DNA from 3 places in the Anaerobacillus sp. QJM3NY_32 genome. Region 1 is predicted to be linked to each of the others. Evidence: predicted binding sites of a transcription regulator. Region 1 holds the regulator's gene; each other region holds the start of a gene.
What was found. Region 1 encodes CtsR, which represses protease genes until heat stress. Its sites were predicted from a motif close to ATGGTCAATAAAGGTCAAACA; they were not measured.
Positions count from the first base shown of each region.

Region 2: the regulator CtsR is predicted to act here: its motif matches at 4,878-4,898, upstream of AC0VYH_RS03530 (ATP-dependent Clp protease ATP-binding subunit).
Region 3: the regulator CtsR is predicted to act here: its motif matches at 5,316-5,336, upstream of clpP (ATP-dependent Clp endopeptidase proteolytic subunit ClpP).

Region 1 is NZ_CM149684.1:102,864-113,410, forward strand. It holds rRNA gene AC0VYH_RS00545 (16S ribosomal RNA) at 1-734, shown strand, start outside; rRNA gene AC0VYH_RS00550 (23S ribosomal RNA) at 972-3,901, shown strand; rRNA gene rrf (5S ribosomal RNA) at 4,017-4,133, shown strand; gene AC0VYH_RS00560 (CtsR family transcriptional regulator) at 4,976-5,437, shown strand; gene AC0VYH_RS00565 (UvrB/UvrC motif-containing protein) at 5,476-6,012, shown strand; gene AC0VYH_RS00570 (protein arginine kinase) at 6,054-7,109, shown strand; gene clpC (ATP-dependent protease ATP-binding subunit ClpC) at 7,106-9,547, shown strand; gene radA (DNA repair protein RadA) at 9,825-10,547, shown strand, end outside.
Region 2 is NZ_CM149684.1:634,546-645,092, forward strand. It holds gene AC0VYH_RS03490 (GNAT family N-acetyltransferase) at 1-504, shown strand, start outside; gene AC0VYH_RS03495 (macro domain-containing protein) at 596-1,036, shown strand; gene AC0VYH_RS03500 (KGG domain-containing protein) at 1,206-1,586, shown strand; gene AC0VYH_RS03505 (DUF2188 domain-containing protein) at 1,694-1,891, opposite strand; gene AC0VYH_RS03510 (DUF4870 domain-containing protein) at 2,200-2,565, opposite strand; gene ymzB (protein YmzB) at 2,673-3,020, opposite strand; gene mnmH (tRNA 2-selenouridine(34) synthase MnmH) at 3,136-4,197, shown strand; gene AC0VYH_RS03525 (hypothetical protein) at 4,160-4,624, opposite strand; gene AC0VYH_RS03530 (ATP-dependent Clp protease ATP-binding subunit) at 4,973-7,105, shown strand; gene AC0VYH_RS03535 (ATP-grasp domain-containing protein) at 7,464-8,732, shown strand; gene AC0VYH_RS03540 (hypothetical protein) at 8,765-10,547, shown strand, end outside.
Region 3 is NZ_CM149684.1:3,596,494-3,607,040, forward strand. It holds gene gap (type I glyceraldehyde-3-phosphate dehydrogenase) at 1-985, opposite strand, end outside; gene AC0VYH_RS18750 (sugar-binding transcriptional regulator) at 1,033-2,064, opposite strand; gene AC0VYH_RS18755 (glutaredoxin family protein) at 2,214-2,450, opposite strand; gene rpoN (RNA polymerase factor sigma-54) at 2,533-3,828, opposite strand; gene AC0VYH_RS18765 (hypothetical protein) at 4,021-4,299, shown strand; tRNA gene AC0VYH_RS18770 (tRNA-Arg) at 4,464-4,542, opposite strand; gene AC0VYH_RS18775 (YhjD family protein) at 4,845-5,231, shown strand; gene clpP (ATP-dependent Clp endopeptidase proteolytic subunit ClpP) at 5,396-5,980, shown strand; gene AC0VYH_RS18785 (HPr family phosphocarrier protein) at 6,187-6,441, opposite strand; gene whiA (DNA-binding protein WhiA) at 6,764-7,705, opposite strand; gene AC0VYH_RS18795 (gluconeogenesis factor YvcK family protein) at 7,746-8,714, opposite strand; gene rapZ (RNase adapter RapZ) at 8,716-9,606, opposite strand; gene AC0VYH_RS18805 (8-oxo-dGTP diphosphatase) at 9,652-10,125, opposite strand; gene trxB (thioredoxin-disulfide reductase) at 10,493-10,547, opposite strand, start outside.

The DNA.
Region 1 (10,547 bases):
CCGTAAACGATGAGTGCTAGGTGTTGGGGGGTTCCACCCTCAGTGCTGAAGTTAACACATTAAGCACTCCGCCTGGGGAGTACGACCGCAAGGTTGAAACTCAAAGGAATTGACGGGGGCCCGCACAAGCAGTGGAGCATGTGGTTTAATTCGAAGCAACGCGAAGAACCTTACCAGGTCTTGACATCCTCTGACAATCCTGGAGACAGGACGTTCCCCTTCGGGGGACAGAGTGACAGGTGGTGCATGGTTGTCGTCAGCTCGTGTCGTGAGATGTTGGGTTAAGTCCCGCAACGAGCGCAACCCTTGATCTTAGTTGCCAGCATTTAGTTGGGCACTCTAAGGTGACTGCCGGTGACAAACCGGAGGAAGGTGGGGATGACGTCAAATCATCATGCCCCTTATGACCTGGGCTACACACGTGCTACAATGGACGGTACAAAGGGCAGCAACACCGCGAGGTGAAGCGAATCCCATAAAGCCGTTCTCAGTTCGGATTGCAGGCTGCAACTCGCCTGCATGAAGCCGGAATTGCTAGTAATCGCGGATCAGCATGCCGCGGTGAATACGTTCCCGGGCCTTGTACACACCGCCCGTCACACCACGAGAGTTTGTAACACCCGAAGTCGGTGGGGTAACCTTTATGGAGCCAGCCGCCGAAGGTGGGACAAATGATTGGGGTGAAGTCGTAACAAGGTAGCCGTATCGGAAGGTGCGGCTGGATCACCTCCTTTCTATGGAGAATTACGAAGGTAACTTACGTTACCAACCTTGCATGAGCGTTTCGTTTAGTTTTGAAAGAATGATTTATTCTTTCAAACCAGGTGAAGTGATGAAGCTTAGGCGGATTCAAACAGTAGCCTTGTTCCTTGAAAACTAGATAGCACAAACAACGACATCCAATAATTATTTTTTATGCAATAACTTAGTAATAACTGATGCGTTATGGCAGCAATGCCTAACAAATCGAAGGTTAAGCTACTAAGGGCGCACGGTGGATGCCTTGGCACTAGAAGCCTAAGAAGGACGGGACGAACACCGATATGCTTCGGGGAGCTGTAAGTACGCTTTGATCCGGAGATTTCCGAATGGGGGAACCCACCATCTTTAATAGGATGGTATCCATTTCTGAATACATAGGGAATGGAAGGCAGACCCGGGGAACTGAAACATCTCATTACCCGGAGGAAGAGAAAGCAAACGCGATTTCCTGAGTAGCGGCGAGCGAAACGGAATCAGCCCAAACCAGAGGGCTTGCCCTCTGGGGTTGTAGGACGTCTCTTTGGAGTTACAAAGGCACGGATAGACGAAGCGACCTGGAAAGGTCCATCAGAGAAGGTAACAATCCTGTAGTCAAAATCCGATGCCCTCCGAGACGGATCCTGAGTACGGCGGGACACGTGAAACCCCGTCGGAATCCGGGAGGACCATCTCCCAAGGCTAAATACTCTCTAGTGACCGATAGTGAACCAGTACCGTGAGGGAAAGGTGAAAAGCACCCCGGAAGGGGAGTGAAAAAGAACCTGAAACCGTGTGCCTACAACTAGTTGGAGCCCGTTAATGGGTGACAGCGTGCCTTTTGTAGAATGAACCGGCGAGTTACGATCCCGTGCAAGGTTAAGCTGAGAAGGCGGAGCCGCAGCGAAAGCGAGTCTGAATAGGGCGAAATAGTACGTGGTCGTAGACCCGAAACCAGGTGATCTACCCATGTCCAGGGTGAAGTTCAGGTAACACTGAATGGAGGCCCGAACCCACGCATGTTGAAAAATGCGGGGATGAGGTGTGGGTAGCGGTGAAATGCCAATCGAACCTGGAGATAGCTGGTTCTCTCCGAAATAGCTTTAGGGCTAGCCTCGCGGCAAGAATCTTGGAGGTAGAGCACTGATTGGACTAGGGGTCCTTACCGGATTACCGAATCCAGTCAAACTCCGAATGCCAACGATTTATCCGCGGGAGTCAGACTGCGAGTGATAAGATCCGTAGTCGAGAGGGAAACAGCCCAGACCACCAGCTAAGGTCCCAAAGTATACGTTAAGTGGAAAAGGATGTGGCGTTGCTTAGACAACCAGGATGTTGGCTTAGAAGCAGCCATCATTTAAAGAGTGCGTAATAGCTCACTGGTCGAGTGACGCTGCGCCGAAAATGTACCGGGGCTAAACGTATCACCGAAGCTGTGGATTGTCTTACGACAATGGTAGGAGAGCGTTCTAAGGGCTGTGAAGTCAGACCGAAAGGACTGGTGGAGCGCTTAGAAGTGAGAATGCCGGTATGAGTAGCGAAAGACAAGTGAGAATCTTGTCCGTCGAAAGCCCAAGGTTTCCTGAGGAAGGCTCGTCCGCTCAGGGTTAGTCGGGACCTAAGCCGAGGCCGAAAGGCGTAGGCGATGGATAACAGGTTGATATTCCTGTACCACCTCCTTTCCGTTTGAACGACGGGGGGACGCAGAAAGATAGGGAGAGCGCGCTGCTGGAAATGCGCGTCCAAGCGATTAGGCTGGTGAATAGGCAAATCCGTTCACCGTGAAGGCTGAGTCGTGATGGCGAGGGAAATTTAGTACCGAAGTCCTTGATTCTACGCTGCCAAGAAAAGCCTCTAGTGAGGAAAAAGGTGCCCGTACCGCAAACCGACACAGGTAGGCGAGGAGAGAATCCTAAGACGATCGGGAGAACTCTCGTTAAGGAACTCGGCAAAATGACCCCGTAACTTCGGGAGAAGGGGTGCTTCCTCGGGTTTATAGCCCAGGGGAGCCGCAGTGAAAAGATCCAAGCGACTGTTTAGCAAAAACACAGGTCTCTGCAAAGCCGTAAGGCGAAGTATAGGGGCTGACACCTGCCCGGTGCTGGAAGGTTAAGAGGAGGGGTTATCCCTTACGGGAGAAGCTCTGAATCGAAGCCCCAGTAAACGGCGGCCGTAACTATAACGGTCCTAAGGTAGCGAAATTCCTTGTCGGGTAAGTTCCGACCCGCACGAAAGGTGCAACGACTTGGATACTGTCTCAACGAGAGACCCGGTGAAATTATAGTACCTGTGAAGATGCAGGTTACCCGCGACAGGACGGAAAGACCCCATGGAGCTTTACTGTAGCCTGATATTGGATTTTGGTACAGCTTGTACAGGATAGGTAGGAGCCATAGAAGTCGGACCGCCAGGTTCGATGGAGGCGTCGGTGGGATACTACCCTGGCTGTACTGACATTCTAACCCAGCACCGTGATCCGGTGCGGAGACAGTGTCAGGTGGGCAGTTTGACTGGGGCGGTCGCCTCCTAAAGTGTAACGGAGGCGCCCAAAGGTTCCCTCAGAATGGTTGGAAATCATTCGCAGAGTGTAAAGGCACAAGGGAGCTTGACTGCGAGACCTACAAGTCGAGCAGGGACGAAAGTCGGGCTTAGTGATCCGGTGGTTCCGCATGGAAGGGCCATCGCTCAACGGATAAAAGCTACCCTGGGGATAACAGGCTTATCTCCCCCAAGAGTCCACATCGACGGGGAGGTTTGGCACCTCGATGTCGGCTCATCGCATCCTGGGGCTGAAGTAGGTCCCAAGGGTTGGGCTGTTCGCCCATTAAAGCGGTACGCGAGCTGGGTTCAGAACGTCGTGAGACAGTTCGGTCCCTATCCGTCGCGGGCGCAGGAAATTTGAGAGGAGCTGTCCTTAGTACGAGAGGACCGGGATGGACACACCGCTGGTGTACCAGTTGTTCCGCCAGGAGCATAGCTGGGTAGCTACGTGTGGAAGGGATAAGTGCTGAAAGCATCTAAGCATGAAGCCCCCCTCGAGATGAGATTTCCCACAGCATTAAGCTGGTAAGATCCCTTAGAGATGATGAGGTAGATAGGTTCGGGGTGGAAGCGTGGCAACACGTGGAGCTGACGAATACTAATCGATCGAGGGCTTAACCTAAAATATTGGAAAGTTGTGCGTGCTATCTAGTTTTCAGGGAACACCTGAAATAAGGAAGTTCGATTAAGTGCCACCACGTCCTGTGGTGAACACCGAACGGCTAACATCCTGTTAGTCTAGTGATGATGGCGAAGAGGTCACACCCGTTCCCATGCCGAACACGGAAGTTAAGCTCTTCAGCGCCGATGGTAGTTGGGGGATCTCCCCCTGCAAGAGTAGGACGTCGCTGGGCAACATAAGAGAAGCGAGAGACCTGAGGGTTTCTCGCTTTTTTGTATTCAAAAAATGTTGAAAGCTCGTAAGAGAAAAAGCTGCAGGAAAGACAATCAAAAACTTCTTCGTAAGCTTCGTAGGGGTGGGAGAAGCAAGAAATTCGAGGAAGCAAGTGATGTCAGACCGGAGTGGATATTCGAGAGATCCATGAGGATCTGGCATCGCGCAGCTGACGAAGAAGTTCGCCGCTTATCGCGCCCCGTATGAGAACACGGAAGTTAAGCTCGAGCGCCGATGGTAGTTGGGGGATCTCCCCCTGCAAGAGTAGGACGTCGCTGGGCAACATAAGAGAAGTGAGAGACCTGAGGGTTTCTCGCTTTTTTTGTATTTCTTTCTCAACAATTTTAGATAGCTAGTTCTGTTTTAAAAGATCGCGGAATTAATTTTTCTGTTTGCATAATTGTTTTGCCTTACTATCGCAGAGTAATTCCTCAAGCATCTAAATACCTGATCGGATATATTCTCTATCTAAGCACTCTATATAATAGAGAAATATAAGCAATTTATATAGCAGGGTTAAGAAACTTTTAATGAAAAATTTTGCTACCCTTATGTAGCAAATGAATTATTCGAGTCTAATCGTATTTTTTTGTTTAATAGTTTTCTGAAGAAAATTTTAGTTGCTCTATTAAAAGGTGAAAACTAGAGAAAAAAGAGTCTTGGATTTATCTTAAATGGTAATGCTTTATACAGAAGAACTACGATAGGCTTGTTGCTTTGCAATCCTTGATAAAAACGTTATAATATATTTAACGTCAAATATAGTCAAAGTCAGTATGGGGACGGAGAGGAGGGAACTACGTGAGGAATGTTTCCGATATTATTGAAGCATATTTAAAGAAAATTTTAATGGTGGATGGAAGGGATGCTGTTGAAATAAAGCGAAGTGAAATAGCAGATAAATTTCAATGTGTTCCCTCGCAAATTAATTATGTAATAAATACCCGCTTTACGATTGAAAAAGGCTATATTGTGGAAAGTAAGAGAGGTGGAGGGGGTTATATACGGATCGTTAAAGTTAAACCCGAAACCCACGCTGATTTAATAGACGAAATGATACAGATCGTCAAAAATCAAGTGCCACAAGTAGTTTCAGAAAATATTATTCTTCGTTTACATGAAGAAGAGGTAATTTCGGAGCGAGAAGCGAAGTTAATGTTAAGCGTACTAGATCGTACTGTGATTACTATAGAATTACCAGTTAGAGATCATCTGCGTGCGAATATGTTGCGTGCCATGCTAACTGCTTTAAAATATAAATAAATTTTATACTTTTTAGGGTAGAGAAGGAGGGTTGCCCTATGACTTGTCAGGAATGTGGTGAGCGCCCTGCTACGCTTCATTTCACTAAGATTATTAATGGTGAAAAAACAGAGTTTCACATTTGTGAGAAGTGTGCTAAGGAAAAAGGTGAGGTTGAGCCAGGCACTAACCATTTTTCTATCCATAACTTATTATCGGGATTACTAAATTTCGATACCCCTATTGAGGAGAATCCAGCTCAGTCTTTTTATAAAAAAGAGCCAATACACTGTCCAAAGTGTGGGTTGACCTATCAACAATTCACTAAGATTGGAAGATTTGGGTGTTCTGAGTGCTACAAAACCTTTTCGGATAACTTGGATCCTATACTTAAAAAAGTTCATGGGGGCAATACTGTTCACGCTGGAAAAGTTCCGAAGAGGGCTGGAGCAGCGATAGAAATTGAACGCAAAGTTCAGAACTTAAGAAGCAAAATGAAAGAGTATATCCAGCATGAAGAATTTGAAAAAGCTGCAGAAACTAGAGATTTGATTCGTTCCCTTGAAGAAAAGAGCAAATGGGAAGGGGGAGCATAATGTCACTTCAGCATTTTATCAGTGAAGCCGTAAGCCCATGGATGAAAGATGAGGGTCCAGATTCTGATATTGTCATGAGCAGTCGGGTCCGATTTGCACGTAACTTAAAGAATTATGTTTTTCCGATCGTTTCAAACAGTGAGGATAATTTACAAGTTATAAAAGAAGTTCGACAACAGTTTACAGATATTCCAGACGACCAGATTGGTGAACTTGAATTAATTGAAATGGATGAGTTAAAACCTATCGAGAAGAGAGTTCTTGTGGAGAAGCACTTGATTAGTCCTAACCTTATCGAACACTCAAATAACGGCGGTGTGCTTCTGAGCGAGAATGAAACGGTTAGTATAATGATTAATGAAGAAGATCATTTTCGTATTCAATGTCTAGTTGCAGGGTTCGAACTGAAGAAGGCGCTAACCATTGCAAATTCATTAGATAACTGGATTGAAGGAAAAGTTGACTACGCATTTGATGAAAGAAAAGGATATTTAACAAGTTGTCCTACTAATGTGGGAACCGGCATGCGAGCTTCTGTTATGCTACACCTCCCTGCGCTTGTATTAACACAGCAATTAAACCATATTATTCCGGCTATCAACCAGCTCGGTCTTGTCGTAAGAGGTAGCTATGGGGAAGGTAGCGAAGCGCTAGGTAATATTTTTCAGATATCAAATCAGATCACTCTTGGAAAGACAGAAGATGACATCATCGAAGATTTACAAGGTGTGGTTATGCAAGTTATCGAAAAAGAACGTGCTGCTAGAAGGGCACTTCTAGATAACTCCCGAATTGAGTTAGAGGATCGTATTTATCGTGCCCTTGGTGTTCTGCAGAACAGCAGAATTATTCAATCAAAAGAAGCAGCTAAGTGTTTGTCAGATGTAAGACTTGGTATTGATTTAGGTCTTGTAAAAGGCTTATCTAAATCGATATTGAATGAATTGCTTATCCTAACTCAACCAGGTTTCTTACAGCAGTATGCTGGGGCAAGTCTTACCCCTACGGAACGAGATATCAAACGTGCTACTTTAATTAGAGAAAGACTTGAACTTGAAGATCAACTAACGAAGAATTTGGAGGGTGATGAACAATGATGTTTGGACGATTTACAGAACGTGCCCAGAAAGTACTTGCTTTAGCACAAGAAGAGGCGATCCGACTTGGCCATAACAACGTTGGTACTGAACATATCTTACTTGGGTTAGTCCGTGAAGGTGAAGGTATTGCAGCCAAAGCGTTAACAGCACTTGGACTTGGTTCAGACAAGATTCAAAAAGAAGTAGAGAAGTTAATTGGACGCGGACAGGATTCTGTTCAATCCATTCACTATACACCACGAGCTAAAAAAGTGATTGAATTATCGATGGATGAAGCACGTAAGTTGAGCCATTCCTATGTAGGTACTGAACATATTCTACTTGGCTTAATTCGCGAGGGTGAAGGTGTTGCTGCACGCGTACTTAATAACTTAGGGGTAAGCTTAAATAAAGCTCGTCAGCAGGTTCTACAATTGTTAGGTAGTAATGAAAGCTCTTCTTCTAGTCATCAAGCTGGAGGAGCGAGCGCAAATACTCCTACACTAGATAGTCTTGCAAGAGATCTTACTGTGATCGCTCGAGACAACGGACTGGATCCTGTTATTGGTCGAAGCAAAGAAATTGAGCGAGTGATTGAAGTGCTTAGCCGACGTACAAAGAATAACCCTGTCCTAATCGGAGAGCCAGGAGTTGGTAAAACTGCAATTGCAGAAGGCCTTGCTCAGCAAATTATTAACAATGAAGTACCTGAAACGCTTCGTGATAAGCGCGTTATGACGCTAGATATGGGTACTGTCGTTGCAGGTACGAAATACCGCGGTGAATTTGAAGACCGTTTGAAGAAAGTAATGGATGAAATTCGTCAGGCAGGTAACATTATTCTGTTTATTGATGAACTTCATACACTAATTGGCGCTGGTGGTGCAGAAGGAGCAATTGATGCTTCAAATATTCTTAAACCTGCACTAGCAAGAGGAGAACTTCAATGTATTGGTGCTACTACTCTTGATGAGTATCGTAAATACATTGAGAAGGATGCTGCCCTTGAACGTCGCTTCCAACCAATTCAAGTTAACGAACCGACAAGTGATGAGTCCGCTCTTATTTTAAAGGGACTTAGAGATCGTTATGAAGCTCATCACCGCGTTACGATTACTGACGATGCGATCGAAGCCGCGGTTAAACTTTCAGATCGTTACATTTCGGATCGTTTCTTACCGGATAAAGCAATTGATTTAATTGACGAAGCCGCTTCGAAAGTTCGCCTTCGTTCTTATACTGCACCACCAAATTTAAAGGAACTTGATAAGAAGCTTGAAGAGGTTCGAAAAGAAAAGGATGCTTCTGTTCAAAGCCAGGAGTTTGAGAAAGCCGCTTCTCTTCGTGATTCTGAACAACGCTTACGCGAGCAGCTAGAGCAGACGAAGAAAGAATGGAAAGAAAAGCAAGGAAAAGAGAATCAAGAGGTTACACCGGAGGATATTGCGATTGTCGTTGCCAATTGGACCGGTATCCCGGTTTCCAAGCTAGAAGAGCAGGAAACAGAACGTCTATTGAAAATGGAAGAGATTCTTCATAATCGCCTGATCGGTCAAGAAGAAGCCGTAAAATCTATTTCAAAAGCAGTACGACGTGCTCGTGCTGGATTGAAGGATCCTAAGCGCCCAATTGGTTCATTTATTTTCCTTGGGCCAACAGGGGTAGGTAAAACTGAACTAGCTCGTGCTGTTGCTGAAACACTATTCGGTGAAGAAGATTCTGTTATTCGAATTGATATGTCTGAGTACATGGAGAAACACTCAACGTCACGTCTTGTTGGTTCACCTCCAGGCTACGTTGGATATGAAGAAGGCGGCCAGTTAACTGAGAAGGTAAGACGCAAACCTTATTCTGTTATCTTGCTAGATGAAATTGAGAAAGCACATCCAGATGTCTTTAATATTCTTCTTCAAGTACTAGAAGATGGACGATTGACTGATTCTAAAGGTCGCGTAGTCGATTTCCGTAATACTGTCGTTATTATGACTTCAAACGTTGGAGCTAGCACGCTTAAACGTAATAAATACGTTGGCTTTTCGACAGGCTCTGAAGGTCAGGAATATAGCGATATGAAAGGTAAAGTGATGGATGATCTTAAGAAGACTTTCCGTCCAGAGTTCCTAAACCGAATTGATGAGACGATTGTATTCCATTCGCTTGAAAAGAAACACTTGAAGGAAATCATTGTTCTGATGGCCAACCAGCTTAAAGCTCGTCTATCAGATCATGGTATTGATTTTGAATTAACGGATACGGCTCTCGATAAGATCTCTGAAGAAGGTTATGATCCAGAGTATGGTGCTCGACCGCTTAGAAGAGCTCTACAGCGCCATATTGAAGATCGCCTTTCTGAAGAGTTGCTTAGAGGTAACATCGAAAAAGGCCAACGAGTGAAAATCGATTATAAAGAAAATGATTTTGTTGTCGAGACCCTTTCTGAAGCAACTTCATCTTAAGAATAACAACCGGAAGGCAAATGTCTTCCGGTTTTTTTTATATTTGAGGAGTGGTTTGAGATACTTAAGGGAAAGGTATTGAGATAATGACTATGTCTTATTTCGGAATGCTAGTGTAAAAGAGTTGAAAAGCAGGTTATTTCAATAACCAGGACGGTTTATTTGTCCTAGAAAACTTTTTGAATCTGCCAATCATTATGAGTTCATAGGAACTTATAAGTTGTGATAAAATAAAGACAGTAATTTGTTCGGTTGATCGTGAAGGTGAGGATGTTAAATGGCAAAGAAAAAAACGAAATTTATGTGTCAGGATTGTGGCTATGAATCTGCAAAATGGATGGGGAAATGTCCGGGGTGCCATCAATGGAATACTATGGTGGAAGAGGTTGTACCAGGTGACAATGACCGAAGACGCTTTGTTACTTCAAGTAATGAAACTGCAAGTAAACCGACGTCCATACGACGTATTCAAAAAGAAATGGAGCCTAGGATTTTAACTCATATTACAGAGCTTGATCGCGTGTTAGGCGGCGGAGTAGTACCAGGCTCCCTCGTGCTTGTTGGAGGGGACCCAGGCATTGGTAAGTCAACTCTTTTGCTCCAAACGTCATCAAAGCTTGCTGACCAAGATCATCCGGTTCTTTATATCTCTGGTGAAGAGTCGGTCAAGCAGACGAAGCTTCGTGCAGATCGTCTAGGGGTCGATGCAGAAAAATTATATGTATTAGCAGAGACTGATCTTGAGTATATTAGTAAAGCAATTGAAGAAATAAACCCCCAGCTTGTGATCATCGATTCGATTCAAACCATTTTCAGGTCAGAAGTTACGTCTGCACCAGGTAGTGTTTCACAAGTGCGGGAATGTACTTCTCAACTTATGCGTATAGCTAAAACAAGAGGAATAGCTATTTTCATTGTTGGACATGTGACAAAAGAGGGATCAATTGCTGGTCCGAGACTTTTAGAACATATGGTTGACGCTGTGCTTTATTTTGAAGGG
Region 2 (10,547 bases), 530 kb from region 1:
TTTCAAATGGAAAAAATGCATTCTAATCACAATAGTAGTATTACTTATAAGCTAGTTGATGAGAGGGATATCAAACTCTTTCTTGAATTGTGGCAAGCCTGTTCAGAGGGATCACTTAATGCTCCTTCCGCTCACCCTATCGAAATGCAGTATGAAGCGATGAAGCAAGAAATTGGTGAGCAGTACAAATCTAGCTGCTATTCTGTTTATTGGAATAAATACCTCTTAGGCGTAGTTATTCCAATTATCGAACCGGGCACGGAAGAAGAAGGTAGACTATTTTACATGGGTGTATTGCCCCAGCAGCGTGGGAAAGGATTCGGAAAGCTATTACATCAGCTGGGTTTGTTTCTTTTGCAAGAAAAAGGCGCCACTTATTATATAGGTAGTACAGGTATAGAAAACAAACCAATGCAACAAATATTTCAATATAATGACTGTCATCCAGTTTTTCATACAGTTACGTATACAAAAGCGAGTTCAGAAGTGCGAAACTTATCATAATATGCTGAAGGAAGTAAAATATTCCTATTGAAATTAATAGAATTTTCATTATAATCATACAAAAGGGTTCTTTACGAAGGAGAGTGCATGTATGATTCGTTTTGAAAAAGGCAACCTTCTTAAAAGTGACTGTACTGTAATTGCACATCAATGCGACTGTTTTAATGCAATGGATGTTGGCATTGCGAAATCAGTAAAAGAAACGTACCCTGAAGCCGCTAAAGCAGATGAAGACTTTCCGTTTTCTCCGAAGAAGAAGTTAGGTAAATGCTCGTTTGCTTTAAGTCGAGATAATAAGCGTATTATTGCTAATCTGTATGGACAGTATAAGCCAGCTGGACTTCAAACCAATTATCCCGCCTGGTTGAAATCATTTGAACATATGATAAAGGAACTGAAACCGTTCGAGGAAAAAGGGTTTAAAATCAAAATCGGCTGTGGCATTGATAAAGACGATTTGATCAATGTCAAAAAGTCTCTTGAGAAACTTTCTAAGAAATATGAGAAACCAATCCATGTTTACTATTCTTAATTTAAACGCTCCCAATGTTGGGAGCGTTTTTTGTCGGATAAGAACTAGTATTAGTAAGATAGAATCAAAAATGTAAAAAGAAACCATTTTCCCGTTTATCAATTGAGTAAGGTGGAATACAACAAGTGTAGCGCAAGATGTAAAAAAATTACTAGAGGAGGTTTTTTAAATGGCTAACAATAGTAATGACAAAATGAGCAGAGAAGAAGCAGGACGTAAAGGTGGCAAAAAAACATCAAGAGAACATAACAAAGAGTTTTATCAGGATATTGGAGAAAAAGGTGGAGAAAAAACAGCAAAAGAGCATGATCAAGAGTTCTATCAAGAGATAGGAGAAAAGGGCGGTAATAAAACGGCTCAAGAGCATGATAAAGAATTCTTCGAGGAAATTGGAGAAAAGGGTGGTAAGAAAACCGCTCGAGAACACGATAAAGAGTTTTATCAAGAAATTGGAGAAAAAGGTGGAAACCAAACATCCAAAAATCAAGATAAAGAATTCTATGAGGAAATTGGGAAAAAGGGTGGAAAAAAGAGCGGCGGAAACAAATAGAAACAGTAAAGAGCGAAGGGATTTCCCTTCGTTCTTTTTAATGAAATCCTATTTGAAATAAAAATAAAGAAGCCCTCCGTAAGCTACGGAGGGCTTCTTTATGTAGATTAAAATGAGCGTTCTTCTTCAACTTCATGCTGTTCATTTAAAATCAATAGGCGACTTGGAGAATCTCCTTTAGCCATTTCCTCTGCTTTTTCAATAGCTGTTGAGCGCATATCGTAGAGGTCTGTTGGAGCGACGTCCTCAATTTTAACATACCAACCTGTTACATCTTTATTTGGTGCTACTGTAAATTCCTTCATGAATAAATCCTCCTTTAAGCTGTGTATAAGGAACAATTCCCATCATAAGTAGTGATAAAACCTGCTTTTAAGAGAATTAAAAAAACCAGCGCATTGACGCTGGTTTTACTGTGGACGTGAAATTATGTAGAAACCAATAACAAAAGCAATAGGAACGATCCAAACCATAAAGGCAAGTGCCCATACAGTAAAACGGTTCCATTCTTTTTCCTTAACAGCCAAGAGCAGACCCTCCACATCATAAGTTTAGTTTCATTATAACATGGACATACCTAAATTATGTGTAAACGCTTGAAATTCTTGAAAATTCAAGATACAAATCGAATGGTTAAGGGGTAGCGATATAAAGTGCCCTGATTCGACTTGACCGATGCAATCACAATAAAGATAAGGTGCATGACAAGTAGAATAGGGAGAAGGATAAGCCCTATAAGGACTAGACTTAAGATCCCAGCAATGACTAGATAGAGTGTCATACTTATTTGGAAGTTAATGGATTCTTTTCCTTGATCATCGATAAACGGTTCATCTTCTCTTTTAATTGACCAGAGGATGATTGGACCAATAATATGTCCCAGAGGAATTAAATAACCACTCAATGCGGAGAGATGAACATACATAGCCCATTGTCTTATTGTTTGATCAGGAACCGTTGTTACGTCTTTATTATCCATCTCAATACCTCCCTATATAGCTCATCTATGATCAGCATATTACTCATTATTTTGAGATATGCCTTTAATAAAGTAGGCAACAAAAAAAGGAACCACCTTTGGTTCCTTTAATTGGAATTGTAGTTGATGTGATAAGACGCGCGTTCTGTAAGTACGATCAGCTCGTCTGAATGCTTTTTAACATCGTTTATATCTTCTAAAGGAATTTCAAAAGTGGAGTGTGGAAGAGGGGCTGTAGCTTCGTCTGAAATGACTTTGCCTTCGCCTTTAAGTTGAAGGAGTGTCGAAGCCGTGTAATCATCGACGGTCTCCCCTCTGTGTTGAAATACAAAATCTTCGAGTTTCATGACGGTTTTATCGAGATCGTCTTGTTCTTTTTTCTCAATGATAAGATGTCCGCCTACCCATTCAGTAAGCGTGTTACGAACTTCTGTTAGCATAGTTGACGCATTCATTGTATCACCTCACTATCAAATTTCCCCATTTATACATTGGATAAACAGTACAAATGAACTTGGCAAAGAGATGATGATATACTTGTGCTATGTAAATATATAAAGGATGAATGTCATGAAAACAATAACAATCGATGAAGTTTTGGAAAGCAAGATGCTCTTATTGGATGTTCGTACACCGGCAGAATATGAAAAGTTTCATATCCCAGGTGCTGTGAACCTACCTATTTTCTCTAATGAAGAAAGAGAAATTGTCGGAACAACATATAAGAAAAAAGGAACTGAAGCAGCGAAGGAATTAGGGATTTCTCTTGTATCGCCCTTACTTCCTGAGTTTTATAAACGAGCGAAGGAAATAACAAAAGGTAAAGAATTTGCTATTTACTGCTGGCGAGGCGGAATGAGAAGTAAAAGTTTGACAGTTATTTTTGACATGATGGGACTGCCATGCCGACAGCTAGAAGGAGGTATTCGTTCCTACAGACAAAAAGTGACGGCTGGTTTAGAATACTTTGCGAATCAGACGACACCCTATCTTGTATTGGAAGGACTAACCGGTACATCTAAAACTGAAATACTGAATGATTTAGAAGAGAAGGGCTATCCTGTTCTTGATCTTGAGGGACTTGCAGCTCATCGAGGTTCTGTATTTGGAAGAGTTGATTTGCCTGAAAGAAGTCAAAAAGAATTTGAAGCCATGCTATACCATAGATTAGGAGAAATTGGAGAAACGTCTTATTACATCATTGAATCTGAAAGTAAGCGACTTGGAAATATTATCATTCCAGAGTTTATTTTAGAAGGCAAACAAAAAGGGACGCGTATACAAGTCCACGCCCCGCTTTCTTATCGAATTCGTACGATCTTAAATACGTATCATCCTGAACATCATCACGAAGAAATCACAGGAGCTATTAACAAAATTGAGAAGCGATTTTCGAATGAAGATAAAGAAGTAATTGCCGATGCTCTTGCTGAGAATGACTATGCCTTGATTGTTGAACGGCTCCTGATTTATTATTATGATCCTCGTTATGAATACAAAGCATATGAGAACGAAGGTAACATTATTAACCTAACGTATGATTCACTTGAGGAAGGAACTAAACTTGTCCAGAATGAAGTAGATCGCTTCGAGATTAAGCTTCGATCAGAAGGCGAGAAAGTTTCGCTTTAATGGATTTTCTTTCTTCAGGAAGCTGTTCATTGTTATACCGTTCAATAAGGTCATCAATGCGTTTAAAATACAAGTGACTTACCCATGCGACATAGCTTCTGTAAACGGGCGACTTTAGAAAATGAATCAACATATTGTCGTCGGGGCCAAAGTAGTATGTTTTATCATCAAAGAAGGTAGAAAAGCGTCTGAAGGATAATTTGGTGAATGAGTTGTCCAATTCAAATCGAAATTTGTTGAGGGCATCCGGAATTAAACGAATTGTGAACACATCATCATTATCAAACATTTCCTTAGGCGTGGGTAAGATTAAATATGGATATTCCCGATCATCAATGGCAATGAAGAAATCCTCAGGCGTCTCGTGACAGCTAGGCACTCGTTTGACGGTTGTTTCAACAATCAATTGATAGACTGAATCATTCATAAGATATCCTCCCTTTGTAATCTATCATCATTGTTACCGTACTAGTAAACTTGTATACCCCTTTGTCGAAAAGTAGTTATTACAATCTATTATCCAACCTCTGAAAAAATTCCTCTATTTCAAATATTACAAATATTTTTAAGAACCATATATGAATGATATTTTCCTGAGCCGTTAATCAGTTAGAAAAAAATAAAATTTGGATGAGCAAAAGACTTGAAAGTCAAAGATAGTCAAATTATAATATAGTTACAAGGTCAAAGATAGTCAAAGTCAAAGCGAGTATCTTTTACCTTTTATCTTAATTTCATAAAATGTACGTTATATATATTATAAGGAGGCCATCATATGCTTTGTGATCATTGTCAACAAAATCAAGCATCGGTTCAACTTAATGTCCAGATGAATCAGAATAAGAAACAAGTACACCTTTGTAGTACGTGTTACGCAAAAGTGATGAATGGTCAAACTGCATCATCACCAAAAGGTCAAATGGATGAGTTCTTTCAATCCTTTATGAACCAATCAGGTCAACATGGATTTAACGCACAACAGGAGGGGCCGCAAACCGAGTTTGGAAATGGAAAAGGTGGCTTACTTGATGACTTGGGACGAAATCTTTCTGACGCCGCAAAAGCTGGATTAATTGATCCGGTTATCGGGAGAGAGAATGAAGTATCGAGAGTGATTGAGACGTTAAACCGCCGAAATAAAAACAACCCTGTCTTGATTGGGGAAGCTGGTGTTGGGAAGACAGCCATAGCGGAAGGTCTTGCTCTTCGGATAACAGAGGGCAATGTCCCTTCTAAGCTAAAAAACAAAGAAATTTATTTACTTGATGTAGCTTCACTCGTTTCAAACACAGGTGTTCGTGGTCAATTTGAAGAGCGGATGAAACAGTTAATTTCTGAGCTTCAAAGTAGAAAGAATGTTATTTTGTTCGTGGATGAACTACATCAAATCGTTGGAGCTGGATCTGCTGAAGGCTCAATGGATGCAGGTAACATTTTGAAACCAGCGTTAGCTAGAGGTGAACTTCAGTTAATTGGGGCAACCACTCTCAAAGAGTATCGCCAGATTGAGAAAGACGCAGCGCTTGAGCGTCGCTTCCAACCAGTTATGGTTAATGAGCCAACGGTAGATGAAGCCATTGAAATATTGAAAGGTTTGCAGTCTAAGTATGAAGACTATCATGAAGTCAAGTACACAGATGAAGCCATTAAAGCATGTGTAACATTGTCTAATCGTTTCATTCAAGACCGCTTCTTGCCAGATAAAGCGATCGATTTAATGGATGAAGCTGGGGCGAAATTGAACTTAACGTTTGCAGAGTCTAGCCACGATGAAATTCAGCAACGTCTAACAGAAATAGCTGCTGAAAAAAATAAAGCAGCCGAAGCAGAAGATTATGAGCGTGCTGCCAAGTTAAGAACTGAAGAATTACAGCTTGAGGAGCAGCTTGAGCAATCGCTGAAAAATAAATCAAGTGTGAATCATTTAGTGTCTCTTGAAGAGATTCAACACATTATAGAAGGAAAAACAGGTATTCCAGTACGGAAACTTCGCGAAGATGAACAAACGAAAATGAAAAATCTTGCGGATCGACTTAATGCGAAAGTAATTGGTCAGGAAGATGCCGTAAATAGAGTCGCTAAAGCGATTCGCAGAAGTCGTGCCGGATTGAAACGTCAAAACCGCCCAATAGGTTCCTTCTTATTCGTTGGACCAACAGGAGTCGGTAAAACAGAGCTATCCCGATCACTTGCAGAAGAAATGTTTGGTGATCGTGAAGCCATGATCCGTCTTGATATGAGTGAGTATATGGAGAAACACTCTGTATCTAAGTTAATCGGCTCGCCTCCTGGTTATGTTGGTCATGAAGAAGCTGGGCAATTAACCGAGCGAGTAAGACGTAAGCCATATAGCATCATATTAATTGATGAAGTTGAAAAAGCTCATCCTGATGTTCAAAATATGTTCTTACAAATTCTTGATGATGGACGTTTAACTGATAGTCAAGGTAGAACTGTTAGCTTTAAAGATACGGTTATTATTATGACAAGTAATGCTGGAACATCAGAGCGCAGAATTACAGTTGGTTTTGAATCAGCTGAAAGCTACACGGATGTGATGGAGAGTCTTGGTGGTTACTTTAGACCCGAGTTCTTGAATCGATTTGATGGAATTATTCCATTTAAATCACTCGAACAATCCAGCCTCGTTACAATCGTTGATTTAATGATTGAAGATTTGAATGAGAGTCTCGAGGAACAGAATATTTCTCTTACAATTAGCGATGAAGCGAAAGAGAAGTTAGCTTCACTTGGCTATAATCCGCAGTTTGGTGCGCGACCACTTCGCAGAGTGATCGAAGAACATGTTGAAGATGGTATTGCCGATATACTAGTGGATGAGGGAGACCTTCAGTCAGTTACAGTTGAAGTTGTAGAAGATAAACTCGTCGTATCAAAAGAAAAATAAGTCACATTCTTGAAAGTCGTTCCAATGGAGCGGCTTTCTTTTTTATTAGCTATAGTAGCTTATATTGTTGATATCTCGATTTTTGGCTCATTCGCGAGTGAATTCAAAAAAGAAAAGAAAAAACTTTGTTTCTATGGATTTTTTTGTTACTTTTTTACAAAAAGAGGGAAGGTATAATTATGGTATCCTGACTGTACTTTTTCTATAGCGTTGTCGAATGGTAAAGTATTGTGACTTGTTTTGTATTTATAGGTCGAAAAGTCAGAATATTAGTTAAAATTAGTCTTCAAATCTGCTACGTTAGATAAGGAAGGTCAGGAAAGACTTCTCTACTATTTCATAAAGGAGCGAGAACAAAATGGAACTGGATCAACTAGAAATGAACCAGACGTTACAAGAAAGTCAGCCAGAAGGAAAGACAATTCCATATTTAACAGCATTGATTGGATGGAGTCTTCCCGCAATTGAGGCCTGTGACAAGTTGAATCGGCCTTTTGTAGTGGTTGGTCCTCCTGATTTTAAGGATTATGCCGAGAAGCATGACATCACTTTCGTAGGTTGGGAGTTTGATAGATTGAATGAAGGATCAGACAAACTCTATAAGCAACTTAAAGCTTTAGGCGCAGAGGTTGCTGTCCCCCTTTATGAAGAGTGTGTGGAATGGGCAGGAGCTCTGAATTCTCGCTTTAGAGAAGAGCCTAGATTATTTAACCGTTCTTTATTGTTAAGAGATAAAGGAATGATGAAACGAAAGGCACAGATGGCTGGTATTAAAGTAGGTGTTTTCGAAGAAGCAAGAGACAAGGAAGATGTAAAGCGCTTTCTTAAAAGGGTCAACGATGCTCTTTTGAAAGTGGATGGAGATAAATACGAGCCGATTCATTGTAAGCCTTTAGATAAGGCTGGTTCAGTAGGACATCGAGCCATCGATGATCCTGCAGATATTGATGCATTAACAGATACTGATTTTCCTTTATTAATGGAAAGTCATTTGGATGGGCAGGAATTCTCATGTGAGGTTTTTGTACATGATGGGAAAATTCAATTTCTTAATATAACAGAATACGTAAAACTTGGGTACTCAAACTTTGTTCCACCTTCTCCTTCTCTTGAAGAGAAGCGTCCCGTTATCCGGAAAGCGATTGAACAATTAATCGAAGCGTTCGAAGTGGAGAACGGCGTGATTCATCCTGAGTATTTCATTATGCCTGATGGCACACTTCACTTCGGAGAAGTAGCTGCTAGAGTACCAGGTGGCCATATTTTTGATCTAATTGAACGCGCTTACGGTTTTAGTGCTTATGAAGCTCAAATTCTATGTAGTGATCCAAATACGACTGAAGAAGAGTTAAGAAAATTCTTTCCTGGCGAAGATGAAGCTATGGGATATGCGGGTTGTTTAATGGTACATCCACATGTGAATTACATTGAGGAATTAAATATTCCTGAAGAGCTTGAGGAACATCAATTCTTTGAGAAGCATGATATGTTTACTCCTCCGCAGGGGAAAGTAGCTGAGCGGGTCGGTTTCGGTAATCATTATGGGACCATTTTCTTCTTCGGAGATGACAGTGCGGAGATGACGCGGTTACTTGTAGACTACGAAAAATATGATTTCTATCTGTAGATAATTATTTTTACCATAAAGGAGAATTTAGCATGCCATCTGAAGTAACAGAAGGAAAGATTGCAAGGTTTTCCAGATCACTCACTCGTCTTGAAGAAGCACCATCCTATGCGAAATCTCGCTATCAGACAGACGTTTTCCAGGAAGCGAATCGGCTTTTGGAAACCGATGAAGGTCTTGAGTTTCTATATCAATACGCTCAACGTTTTGATGAAGCGGGAGTATTCCAGGATGGTCCATGGGAAGATCCCTCAAAGCTCCAGCCGCCTCTTGTTGCAGGATCGCTTCAAGCAAAGGGTCTTCCTTACGTGATCGAAATGCTTAGCGATCTGCGTATGCTTGCGATTGCGGAAGGAAAGGGAAGTCATCCAAAGGTCTCACAAGAAATGGCGATGGACTTTTTAAATGAAGTTATGGCGTTAAATCTAGATATCCTTTTCCCAAATGCTTCAGAAGCTTCCCGAATCGAGGAGAAGGAGAATACGATTGAAACACAGAGGCTGTTTCAATTTATATCACAGTATCTCTCTTCAAGTGCTTTATCAGAAACACTGATCTATGAGATTGAACGTTTAACCGCTCAACGACCAATTACGGTTAAAAGAACAGTGTCCATGATTAAAATGGCTAAGGAAATGTTGAGGTCAGAAACCAGTGAAGAGCAGCGGTCTACTCTTGAAGGATACGTGGCTTCGATTGAAGGCCCTTCTGAATTAAGTCACACTTATCAGTTGCCGAATGAATACCGTAAACAACTGATGGGACTATCAACAGAAGAGCTTCGAAGAGAAAGTGAGTTACTCGGTCTTTCTATGAGAAAAACCGGTCTTTGTTCTCCACACCATAGTGTGCTTGCTCGCTTCTTAAGTCGAAAATCACCTCACCTTCTACCTGTATTACTTCAATTAACTGGGAAGGGGAAGGCGAATCTTGAAGAACATGGGGAGCTTATTTATCAGCTCATTAAAGTTGCGCTTTTTCCGTCTACTTGCCAATCCGTCTATGGATTAGCATTGTTATTAGAGAGAGGGGTGCTTTCGGCTTCTCCAGTTATGCCTGGATTAAGACGTATGATTGAGCTAGATATACGTCCAGAAGTTCGAAGCGCATTATTCAATACAGTTGGAGAAGGTGAAGGGTTAACGGCTAATAGCATTTTGCTTGCAGGTGTCATTAGCGTCCTTGGACAGCCGCTCGGTGTTGGTCAAGGACTTAATCCAACATGTCAAGCGGCAAGAGGAATAAGCCTATGGGCTCAGCATGCTCCTGGCTATCTACTTGAGATCATTCCAAGAGCTGCAAGAGATGGTGACATTGATATGGTGTTTGAAGGTGTTCAAATTCATTCGAAAGATCTTCAAGGTGGTCTCGCTCCTGATCTTCACCCAGAGCTTGACCCGGTGTCGCTTGTACTCGTTCCACATCTCGATCGAATATACAGTGAGATGATGAGCAGAGTAGCGCTAAGAGGAGAAGATGGACATCGCTGGGTCAACCCTGCTTTTTATGGAAATTGGGTTCAAAAAGGCTTTAGTACCGTTATCGAGCCGATTACTGGCAGCGTAACAGACTATCCTGGTTTCGTCAGATTGTTTTATGCGACGCATCATCCTGAATACAACGATGAATACGAATTAATTTATCCGAATCCAGTTGGGATCTTCATTACGAATGTTCATGGAAAAATGCTTGGGTTCCATGCTGTTTCCATCCAAAGAATCGCAAAGAGTCCTGATGGAGAGTATCGCGTTTATTTTTATAATCCTAATAATGATGGTTCCCAGAATTGGGGTCAGGGAATTGAATCCACTGTTA
Region 3 (10,547 bases), 840 kb from region 1:
AGTCGACTAGATCTACTACACGGTTAGAATAGCCCCACTCGTTGTCGTACCAAGAGATAACTTTAACCATGTTTCCATCGATACCCATTGTAGAAAGACCATCTACGATTGAAGAGTTCGGGTTACCGTTGTAGTCTTTTGATACTAGTGGCTCGTCGCTATAACCAAGGTATCCTTTAAGGTCGCCTTCAGCAGCTTCTTTAAGAGCAGCGTTTACTTCGTCAACTGAAACGTCTTGATCAAGTTCAGCTACAAGGTCAACGATTGATACGTTAGGTGTAGGTACGCGCATAGCCATACCATTCAACTTACCATCAAGCTCTGGAAGTACAAGAGATACTGCTTTAGCAGCGCCTGTAGATGTTGGGATGATATTTTCAGCTGCCGCACGAGCACGACGGTAGTCTTTATGTGGAAGATCAAGAATTTGCTGATCGTTTGTATAAGAGTGAGTTGTAGTCATTAGACCACGCTTAATACCGAACTTGTCGTTCAATACTTTAGCAACTGGTGCAAGACAGTTTGTCGTACAAGATGCGTTTGAGATTACGTGGTGGCTAGCTGCATCGTACTTGTCTTCGTTAACACCTAGAACAACTGTAATATCTTCGTCTTTAGCTGGTGCGGAGATGACAACTTTCTTAGCTCCTGCTTCAAGGTGCTTCGCAGCATCGTCACGGTTTGTGAAACGTCCAGTGGATTCGATTACCACTTCAACACCAAGATCTCCCCATCCAAGTTGTGCTGGGTCGCGCTCAGAAAGAACAGTGATTTCAGTTCCGTTAACTACAAGGTTCTCGCCGTTAACTTCTACTTCAACATTAAGTTCTCCATGTACGGAATCGTATTTTAGAAGGTGTGCAAGCATGTTTGCATCTGTAAGATCGTTTACAGCTACAATATCAACACCAGGGTTGTTTAATGCTGCACGGAATACGTTACGTCCAATACGTCCAAAACCGTTAATACCTACTTTTGTTGCCATTGTGTAGTTCCTCCTTGAATTTCCTCGTTTCCCGAGGTGTGGTTTATTTAATAAAGGGAATCTCCCTCTAATAACGCTTTAGCGGCGCCTTCATCAGTCACAAGGATACTTTGAATCCCCGTCTTAAGATAGGCTTCGATGGCTTTTGCTTTCGAACGGCCGCCGGCTACCGCAATGACTAGTTCACTTCGCTCTAAATCTTCGAGCTGCAGTCCGATTGTTTTCACTTTATGAACGACTTCACCAGACTGATTGAAGTAATACCCGAACGCTTCAGCGACAGCATCCTCACGCTCAATCTTATTAATAACATCAAGCGTAGATTTACGCCTTTGCGCCATCGTTCTAGCTTCCCCAATCCCATGAACCACAATACCGGCAGACTTGATAATCTCAAGGATATCTTTCACGCCAGGCTCTTCAATAAGGGATTGGTATGCTTCTTCGCTCAATTGATCTGGAACATGAAGCAAACGGTAGTCAGTATGGGCTTTTCTTGCCATTTTCGCACAAATTGTGTTGGCCTGATTTTCAACCTGTTCTCCTAGGCCCCCTCGAGCCGGAACAAACAGTGTTCCTTCCATATCTGAGGAAGGAATCATCATATCAGCCACACCTGCGAGCGTGGTACCGCCTGTTACAGCAATCACTCTATCTTTTAGCTGAAACTTTTTCAAGCGTCCCACAGCGGCTCTGCCCATTTCTTTCTTTACCCAGGGGGTCACATCACTATCACCAGGGACAATAAATACTTCCGGAATGCCAAGTTTATCTTTCAAGCGTTTCTCGAGATTATCGAGCCCGGAAACTTCATCCATAACCGGTTCAAGCTCAAGAAGTAGCTGTTCGCCTTCCTCCGTCAGTTGCATACCTTGTACAGACATATGTAGGAGCCCCTGATCTTTAAAGAAAGTGACTTCGCTTCTGAGAACTCGTTCGGTTATACCCAGACTGTTCGCAAGACTTCTACGGCCAATTGGCTGCATTAGCCTCAACTGTCTTAATACCCGATAGCGCTTATTCATAACATCTAACATGTCCGGCAATAATTTTTGTTGAAGTGACAATAATGAGCGCATAATTCGTCTCCCCTGCTGTTCTTCTTTTCCTCGAGACGTATTATGTCCCGCTTAGACATTTTTAGTCCCACCTGGATCAAAAAGAACTTCTTACAATTTTCATTGTAGCAGTTGCCAAAAGTATGGGCAACTATGTTATACTGAAATTTTTAAAGTAAGCGTTTTCTTATCGATTTTTTTGAAATTCGACCATAATCCACTACTTCCTCATCGATTTCAACGACGGGGATCATCAGCATAAACTTTTCTAACAGTGCCTCATCCTTATAAATATCAACTATCTGAAGAGAGAACATTTCCTCTTCCTGAAGCTCAAGAAGTAGTTCATATGCTTCATCACAAAGTGGGCATGTCTCTTTCGAATATAAAATAACCGATTTTTCCACACGTTAAACCTCCCTTCATTACTTTACTAGTTTACTCAGACAGCCTTTCGAACGCAAAAAAAAAAAGCGACTAGTGTAGCCGCTACGAAAATCGTTTTCGTTTCGATGAGCTTAAGATCTTTAACTCATCTCGATACTTTGCAATCGTACGCCTCGATACTTCAATCCCTTTCTGGATATGAAGAGCTTCTACAATCTTTTGATCTGATAATGGTTTCATCTTATTCTCGTTCTCCACAAGTTCCTTAATGAATAGCTTTACACTAGAGGAAGAAGCAGCTTCTCCAGACTCACTAGACAGTTTGGAAGTAAATAAGTCCTTTAAGGCGAAAAGACCATGTGGCGTTTGAACGTATTTGCTTTTAATCGCTCGACTTACCGTGGACTCGTGGACATCTGCTTCCATCGCTACTTCCCTCAAGGTTATTGGAGAAAGCTCACTAATCCCATTTCTCAAAAAATTTTGTTGGTGAACAATAAAAACGCCCATTATTGCTCGAAGCGTTTGCTTTCTTTGCTCAATACTTTTTAATAACCAGCTGACTTGCTGATATTTATCCTTTAGATACTCTTCCGCTTCGTTATTTTTAAAAGAACGGTAGGCGTTGCTCACTTTCATTGCTGGTAAATCGTCATCAAGTAATGCAATAGAGAATCTACCATTTTTCTCTTCTATCATGACATCTGGAACAATGTAGGATGGTTTATCAATACCCCACTTTGATCCTGGACGAGGATCGAGATCAGCTACTATATCCGCAGCCCGCTGTATATGCTCCACCGGAACATGAAATTCTCTCGAGAGTTCACGATATTTCTTTTCTGCTAGCGCTTTCAAATGATAGGAAACAAGATCTCGAGCAAGCTCGAAAATTTCTCCCGACTCATTTAACTGTAAAAAGAGACATTCGGAAAGAGAGCGCGCCCCTATACCTGGTGGGTCAAGTAATTGAATCTCTCTAATGGCTTCAGTGATCTCAAAGTGCTCGACATCAAAGTAATTCATTACCTCCGTCTCATTTATTCTTAAGTAACCACTTTCATCAATATTATCAATTAAATAATGCACAACGGCTTCCCTTTTACGTGGAAAGTGTAGACACCTCGCCTGATCGTGTAACTCATCATGCAAACTTTTTCTTGTTTCAGCGTATTCGAGTGGATCTTTTTTAAGCCCCGTATCATAAGAGCGTTTTGAAGAACGAACGCCACCATCCCATGAAGGGGAGTGTAATTCAATTAATGGATTTTCAAGAGCCTGTTCTTTCACGTACTCCAGTAATTCGACCGTAGAATATTGGAGTATAGAAATCGCTTGATGCAACTGGGTTGTCATGACTAATTTCGTTGTCTGCTTTTGTATCAATCCTAATTCCATCGCAATCCCTCCACCTTCATCATACTATATCGCTTCATTTTATGGTATGAAAAAAATGAAAATGACCAGAATTTTCTGTTTTTTAAAAGGGGATTTTGACACCATTTTTAAAGAAAATGATGAAATAGCCCGTCCCTTAGTCAAATTTCTACATAAACTGTCTTATAGAGAGAGAAAAAGGAGGCAAATGCCATGGATTTAGCTGTATATGGAATTGCTTTGCTTCCAGTCATCATTGGAGTTGTACACCTTTTTAAGGTGTTTGGTTTTCCGGTAAGGTTCTTACCGATTCTTTCCATTGGAATCGGAATTGTAATGAGCCACATTTATGTTGAACCGGAAGACTTCAAAAAAGCCTTCTTTATAGGATTATGGCTTGGACTATGCGCTACTGGAATGCACTCAGGCTTCAAACACACGATGAGTGGAGCAATCAGCAAAGGACATGACGATGACAAAGATAAGCCCTGATAGAAGGTAAGACTGATCGCAAGAAGAGTGGACGAGTTCTACTCTTCTTTTTTTCTGTTCAAAATGAAGGATATTATTCATTCCCTGGATCTAAGCGAACAAAGATGACATTTATCATAAAAAAATCCCCTTCACACTAGCGAAAGGGATTGGAATTATGTAATTGGTGCGCCCGGAGGGATTCGAACCCCCGACTGACGCGGTACCGGAAACCACCGCTCTATCCGACTGAGCTACGGGCGCGCTTCATTAGCGCAAGGATTATTATACGATATGCCCCCTTTTTTTGCAAGGTGAATTTCATAGCTTCCAAGTGACGATCAATGAGTAATCAATAGTGTATAAGAGCATTTTATCTATACCATGTTAATGAACGCTGTTGCTTTTTTACTCTGGTGAACGGTGAGGTATTAACAATATTGGCCAAAGCTATTATCCAAACATTTCATTCATATCATAGAAAAGGTATCGCTTCAGTTCTTGACGTCTCACCTGTCTCATAGTAAAGTTATACCAAACATATGTTCTGTTAGGTGGAGATGATCATGTTCCAATTAAGTAAAGAAGAAACGAAGGCATTAAGAAACTACCTCTTACTTCCTTACCTGAAAAGAGTGCTGGAAATTGACACGAAATGGGTGAACCATTCGAAAATGAAACTTCCGCGCCCTTATCTGGAACTAATTCATGCCGCTATAACGTTAGCCTCCTCTGACTTAAAATGGGCAAAAGCAATGCTTCATGATAGAGGAATCCGCGTCTATATAGAAGATACGAAAGAAGATGTTGTGATTTGCAAAGTATATTGTCGAGGTTACAATCAAACATACCGCTATTCTTCCATTCAAATACGTAATCAGGTAGAAAGACGAATTTTAGCCTACTTTTTAGCAGACGATCGATTAAAAAAAAGGAACATTCGCTCTGTTTAAAATAAAGGGATGCGGGGAAAATGGGTGTATGTGGTTAAAGAAAAATCAAACCCTTTTCATCGATTAAAAAATAGGACAGCACTTCATTTGACCTATACTGACCTTTTAGGTATGATGAACATACAGCAACTACATATTCCACAAATATAAGGGAGGAATTTAAAATGGTTTTAATTCCAACGGTAATTGAACAAACAAACCGCGGTGAGAGAGCGTACGACATTTATTCTCGTCTTCTTAAGGACCGTATTATTATGCTAGGAACAGCAATTGACGACAACGTATCAAACGCAGTCGTTGCACAACTTCTTTTCCTTGCTGCTGAAGACCCAGATAAAGACATCTCACTTTATATCAACAGCCCTGGTGGTTCAATCACTGCAGGTATGGCGATTTACGATACTATGCAATTCATTAAGCCAAAAGTATCAACAATCTGCATCGGTATGGCTGCTTCAATGGGTGCCTTCCTACTTGCTGCTGGTGAACCTGGTAAGCGCTATGCTCTACCAAACAGTGAAGTAATGATTCACCAACCGCTCGGTGGTACTCAAGGTCAGGCTTCTGACATTGAAATTCACGCAAAACGCATCATCCAAATGCGCGAGAAGCTAAACAAAATTCTTTCTGAGCGCACAGGTCAACCACTTGAAACAATCGATCGCGACACAGATCGTGACCGTTTCATGGAAGCGACTGAAGCGAAAGAATACGGCTTGATTGATGAAGTAATGGAAAAGAAAGCATAAGATAGACCCTAAAAAGCCTTTCCCTACATTGTTGGGAAAGGCTTTTTCTTTCTTAGAATAGGCGTTGTTTTTGAACCATCTGCTATTTGAGCAGCCAATGAACCACAATGGATGATCCCACTCTCTATAACTCTATTCTCTTAAGAATGTTTCGCAACGTTAACAATTTAATGCAAAACAAAAACCTGGCACACAGCCAGGTTTTGCTAATCTTTTTGAATAAAATCAATTAATGAAGACATCGCATCTTCTTCATCATTACCATCAACAGTTAAAATAACAGAAGAACCAGTACCAACAGCAAGGCTCATGATGCCCATGATGCTTTTGGCATTAACTTTTTTACCGTCCTTCTCAAGGAAGATATCCGAGTTAAATCGGTTTGCTTCCTGTACAAACAGAGCTGCTGGACGTGCCTGTAATCCTGTATCCAAAGTAACCACAACTTCTTTTTGAATCACTTGTTCATTCCTCCCCTTATTTAAAACAGTCGATCAGAACACCAGAAGCGCTATACCAGTTTCCCTTGCACTCGCCACTTTCAAACTAAAGCTATGATAGCTCATTTTGTGGCCTCTCGATTTTAAATTTACTAAAGTGTTAAATTACCTAAAAAAGTAAGCGCTATCTCGAAAGGTGAAAAATTTAGAAAAACGCTATTTCCAATGCTTTCATTAAGAAAAATAGGGTTTTTCTTTGAAGATTCATGCTATCTATTGTACTGCTAGAAAACAACCTTCCACCATTATAGGTGGAAGCTTTTTTCTAACTTGTCCGAAAGGCTTAGGAGATCGGTTTACCATCACGAAGCTTATCAGCAATCTGGTCAATCTTTCGTAATCTATGATTGATTCCTGATTTACTAATAGCTCCTCCAGTAACCATCTCACCGAGTTCTTTCAGTGTAACATCTTGATGCTTCACGCGAAGTTCAGCAATCTCTCTTAACTTATCAGGAAGAATTTCTAAACCAACTTCCTTTTGGATGAAGCGAATATTCTCAACCTGTCGAAAAGCCGCGCCTACCGTTTTATTCAAATTAGCCGTTTCGCAATTCACGATTCGATTAACAGAATTCCGCATGTCTTTCATAATGCGTACATCCTCAAAATAGAGCAGCGCCTGATGGGCACCGACAACACTTAAGAACTCCGTAATCTTCTCGCCTTCTTTGATATAAACGATATACCCTTTCTTTCGCTCAAGCATTTTCGCATTTAATCCAAATTCATTCATTAAGTTACAAAGCGATTCCGTATGCTCTTCGTACATTGAGAAGATCTCAAGATGATAAGAGGTTTCAGGATGATTGATTGATCCCCCCGCAAGAAATGCTCCTCTTAGATAAGAACGTTTGCAACAAGACTTCTTGGTAAAATCCTTTGAGATTACTCTAGTGAACGTAAAGGCGTTATCCATTATACCGAGATCTTCAAGGAGATCTCTTGCTTTGGCTGAGACACGGACAATGTATACATTGTTTTTCTTCAGCCTCATTTTTTTACGGACAAGTAGTTCAACATCGAAGTTGTATATCCGCTTAATGAGCGTATAAATTCTTCTTGCAATGGCAGCATGTTCAGTCGGAATGTTTAGAATCAGCTGTCTGTTACCAAACGAGATCGATCCATTCATTCGAATAAGTGCTGCTAGTTCTGATCTTGCACAGCAAGGTTTACTTTCTAACTGCGTCAATTCTTTCTTTGTATCAGCAGCAAATGACATTGCCATCCCCCCTTTTTCATGCAGGGGCCCCACTGACCCATCATGATCTTTTATCGTCTAATAAGGATAAAAGAATCGATGATATTTCCTTCGCATCATGGCGTACATATTTCTCATCGTATTGAATGATTTTATCACTGATTACATGAAAACCAAAGCTCTTTAGACGATTTTCGTCATATTGCACAACCTCTGCTCGTTCTTGTGCATAACGTTTTGCATAGAAAGATGGAATCATTTCCTCATTTACAATAATCGTATCCATAAGTTTATAGCCGATGTGATCAATGAGTGCCTGCACGTGGTCACTCGCCGTATAGTTTTCCGTTTCACCTAGCTGAGTCATAACGTTACAAACATACACTTTCCTTGCCTTAGACTGCTGAATTTCCTCAGCAATGCCCGGAACAAGTAAATTCGGTAGAATACTTGTATATAGACTACCTGGCCCAAGAACAATCAAATCAGCTTCACGAATAGCTTGTAGAGATTCGGGGAGCGCTTTGATGCCTGGTGGTGAAAGAAATACCCTCTTAATTGCTTTATTTACCTTTGGAATTTGTGATTCACCTTGAACAAAAGTACCATCACGCATTTCAGCATGTAAAACAATACTTCGATTTGATGCAGGAAGAACTTCACCACGTACGTTAAGAACGCGGCACATTTCTCTAACTCCTGTTACAAAATCACCAGTAATGTCCGTCATGGCGGCTAACATTAGGTTGCCAAGGGAATGACCTGATAGTCCATTCCCATTTTTAAACCGATGTTGCATAAGTCCTTCTAACAGAGGTTCAACCTCCGATAACGCTGTAATAACATTTCGTACATCACCTGGAGGAGGTATATCAAACTCATCACGTAATCGACCTGAACTTCCTCCGTCGTCAGCTACAGTGACAATCGCAGTAATGTCGACAGGAAACTTTTTAAGTCCACGAAGAAGTACCGATAGGCCTGTTCCTCCACCAATGACAACAGCCTTTGGCAGATTAGTGTCATCCATATTATTTATGACCCTTCCCTTTTTCGATATCCCTGTGCGTAATATTCGTGCGATACTCTGTTTCGAAATGGTGACCAATGTGTTCTGCAAATGCAACAGATCGATGCTTTCCACCCGTACATCCAATCCCAATGACGAGCTGGCTCTTCCCTTCTCGTTTATATTGAGGAAGCATATACGCAAGCATATCAATTAATTTAGCTAGAAATGTTTGTGTTTCTTTCCACTTAAATACATAGTTCGCGACTTCTTCTTCCACACCTGTTTTTGGACGCAAATGCTCCACATAGTGTGGGTTTGGTAGAAAACGAATGTCAAAGACTAGATCGGCATCGATTGGAATACCGTATTTAAATCCAAACGACATCACATTGACACCAAAGTTCTCTTTCTCATTGTTCGAGAATCGGTCCATGATTTTTTCTCTTAGCTGAACTGGCTTAATGTCGCTCGTATCAATAATTTGCTGAGAGCGCCCTTTTAGCTCTTCAAGCATTTCTCTTTCTTTCTTAATGCCTTCTAGCGGCAAACCTTCTGGTGCAAGCGGATGAGAACGTCTTGTTTCTTTATAGCGCCTGACAAGTGTTGAGTCCTTTGAATCAAGGAAAAGAATCTCCGCATCAAGACGCTCATGTGAATCGAGGTGATCAACAGCTTCCACGAGATGGTCAAAGAAATCCCCACCACGCAAATCCATCACGAGTGCTACTTTATTTAATTTCCCTTCCGAACCGTCAACCATTTCAACGAACTTCGGTAAGAGCGCGGGTGGCAGATTATCAATACAGAAATAGCCGATATCTTCAAAACACTGCATTGCCACTGTCTTACCAGCACCACTCATTCCTGTAATAATGACCATATGAATGCGTTTATCAATCGAATCGGTCATTTTCCCCACTCCGTTTCTCAATTTCTCTTATTGTGACACTTCTATTTAAGACGGATCTAATCGATATGAAAGAAGTTTAAAGTCAGGTGTATAAGTAAATGTACCGTAAATAATGCCGTGACCCTTCATCATATAATCAAGTATATGATAATCACCTGGGGCCATTGGAAGCTCACTAACATCATTTGTATTTACCCAGGAGACTTTTCCTTCATCTGATTTCTCAACTGGCTCGCCATCGTACTCCGTTGCAAGAAACGTAAACATCATCCATTCTGATTTTGTTACTTCATTTTCTTTAATAATGAATGTGAAAATGCCTTTTAGTTTTGGGTTCTTTAAATAGACACCAGTCTCTTCTCGAAACTCTCGGATCACTGAGTCACGGATTGATTCTTCCGATTCCATTTTTCCACCTGGTGCAACCCACCATCCGCGTCTTGGCTTTTGTAGTAAAAGTACTCGATCATTTGCTTCGTCATTTAAAATACAGTTTGTTACACGTTGCACAATTGTCACCTCAATTCAATTATCCGATTTTTATATGAAAGCCTTATGTGCTCAGACTTCTAGATTTTCTATACATAGTATACTATGATTGCTTATCATGAACAATGAGATCGGTTTGGAGAAGCTGTTACGAACCGTCTCAACTCCACAAAAAAAAGAGCACGGAGCATATGCCCGTGCCAATGAATGAATCTATTTAAAGGGGGTTAAATCTATTTATAGTTTACCCCATTTGTATTTCACCGCTGTTACAGCGAAATTAAAAGCGAATGACGCGGTGACAGGCACCACCCGATACCGCTCGAAAGCTGTCGAAATAAGGTTTATGGGTAAATGTAAAGCCGGGAATCATGAAATTCCCGGCTTCGTTTTGGTATTAAACTAACGCTTCTTTTCCAGCGTCTTCTAGTGATTCAATGTAGTGCTGAACA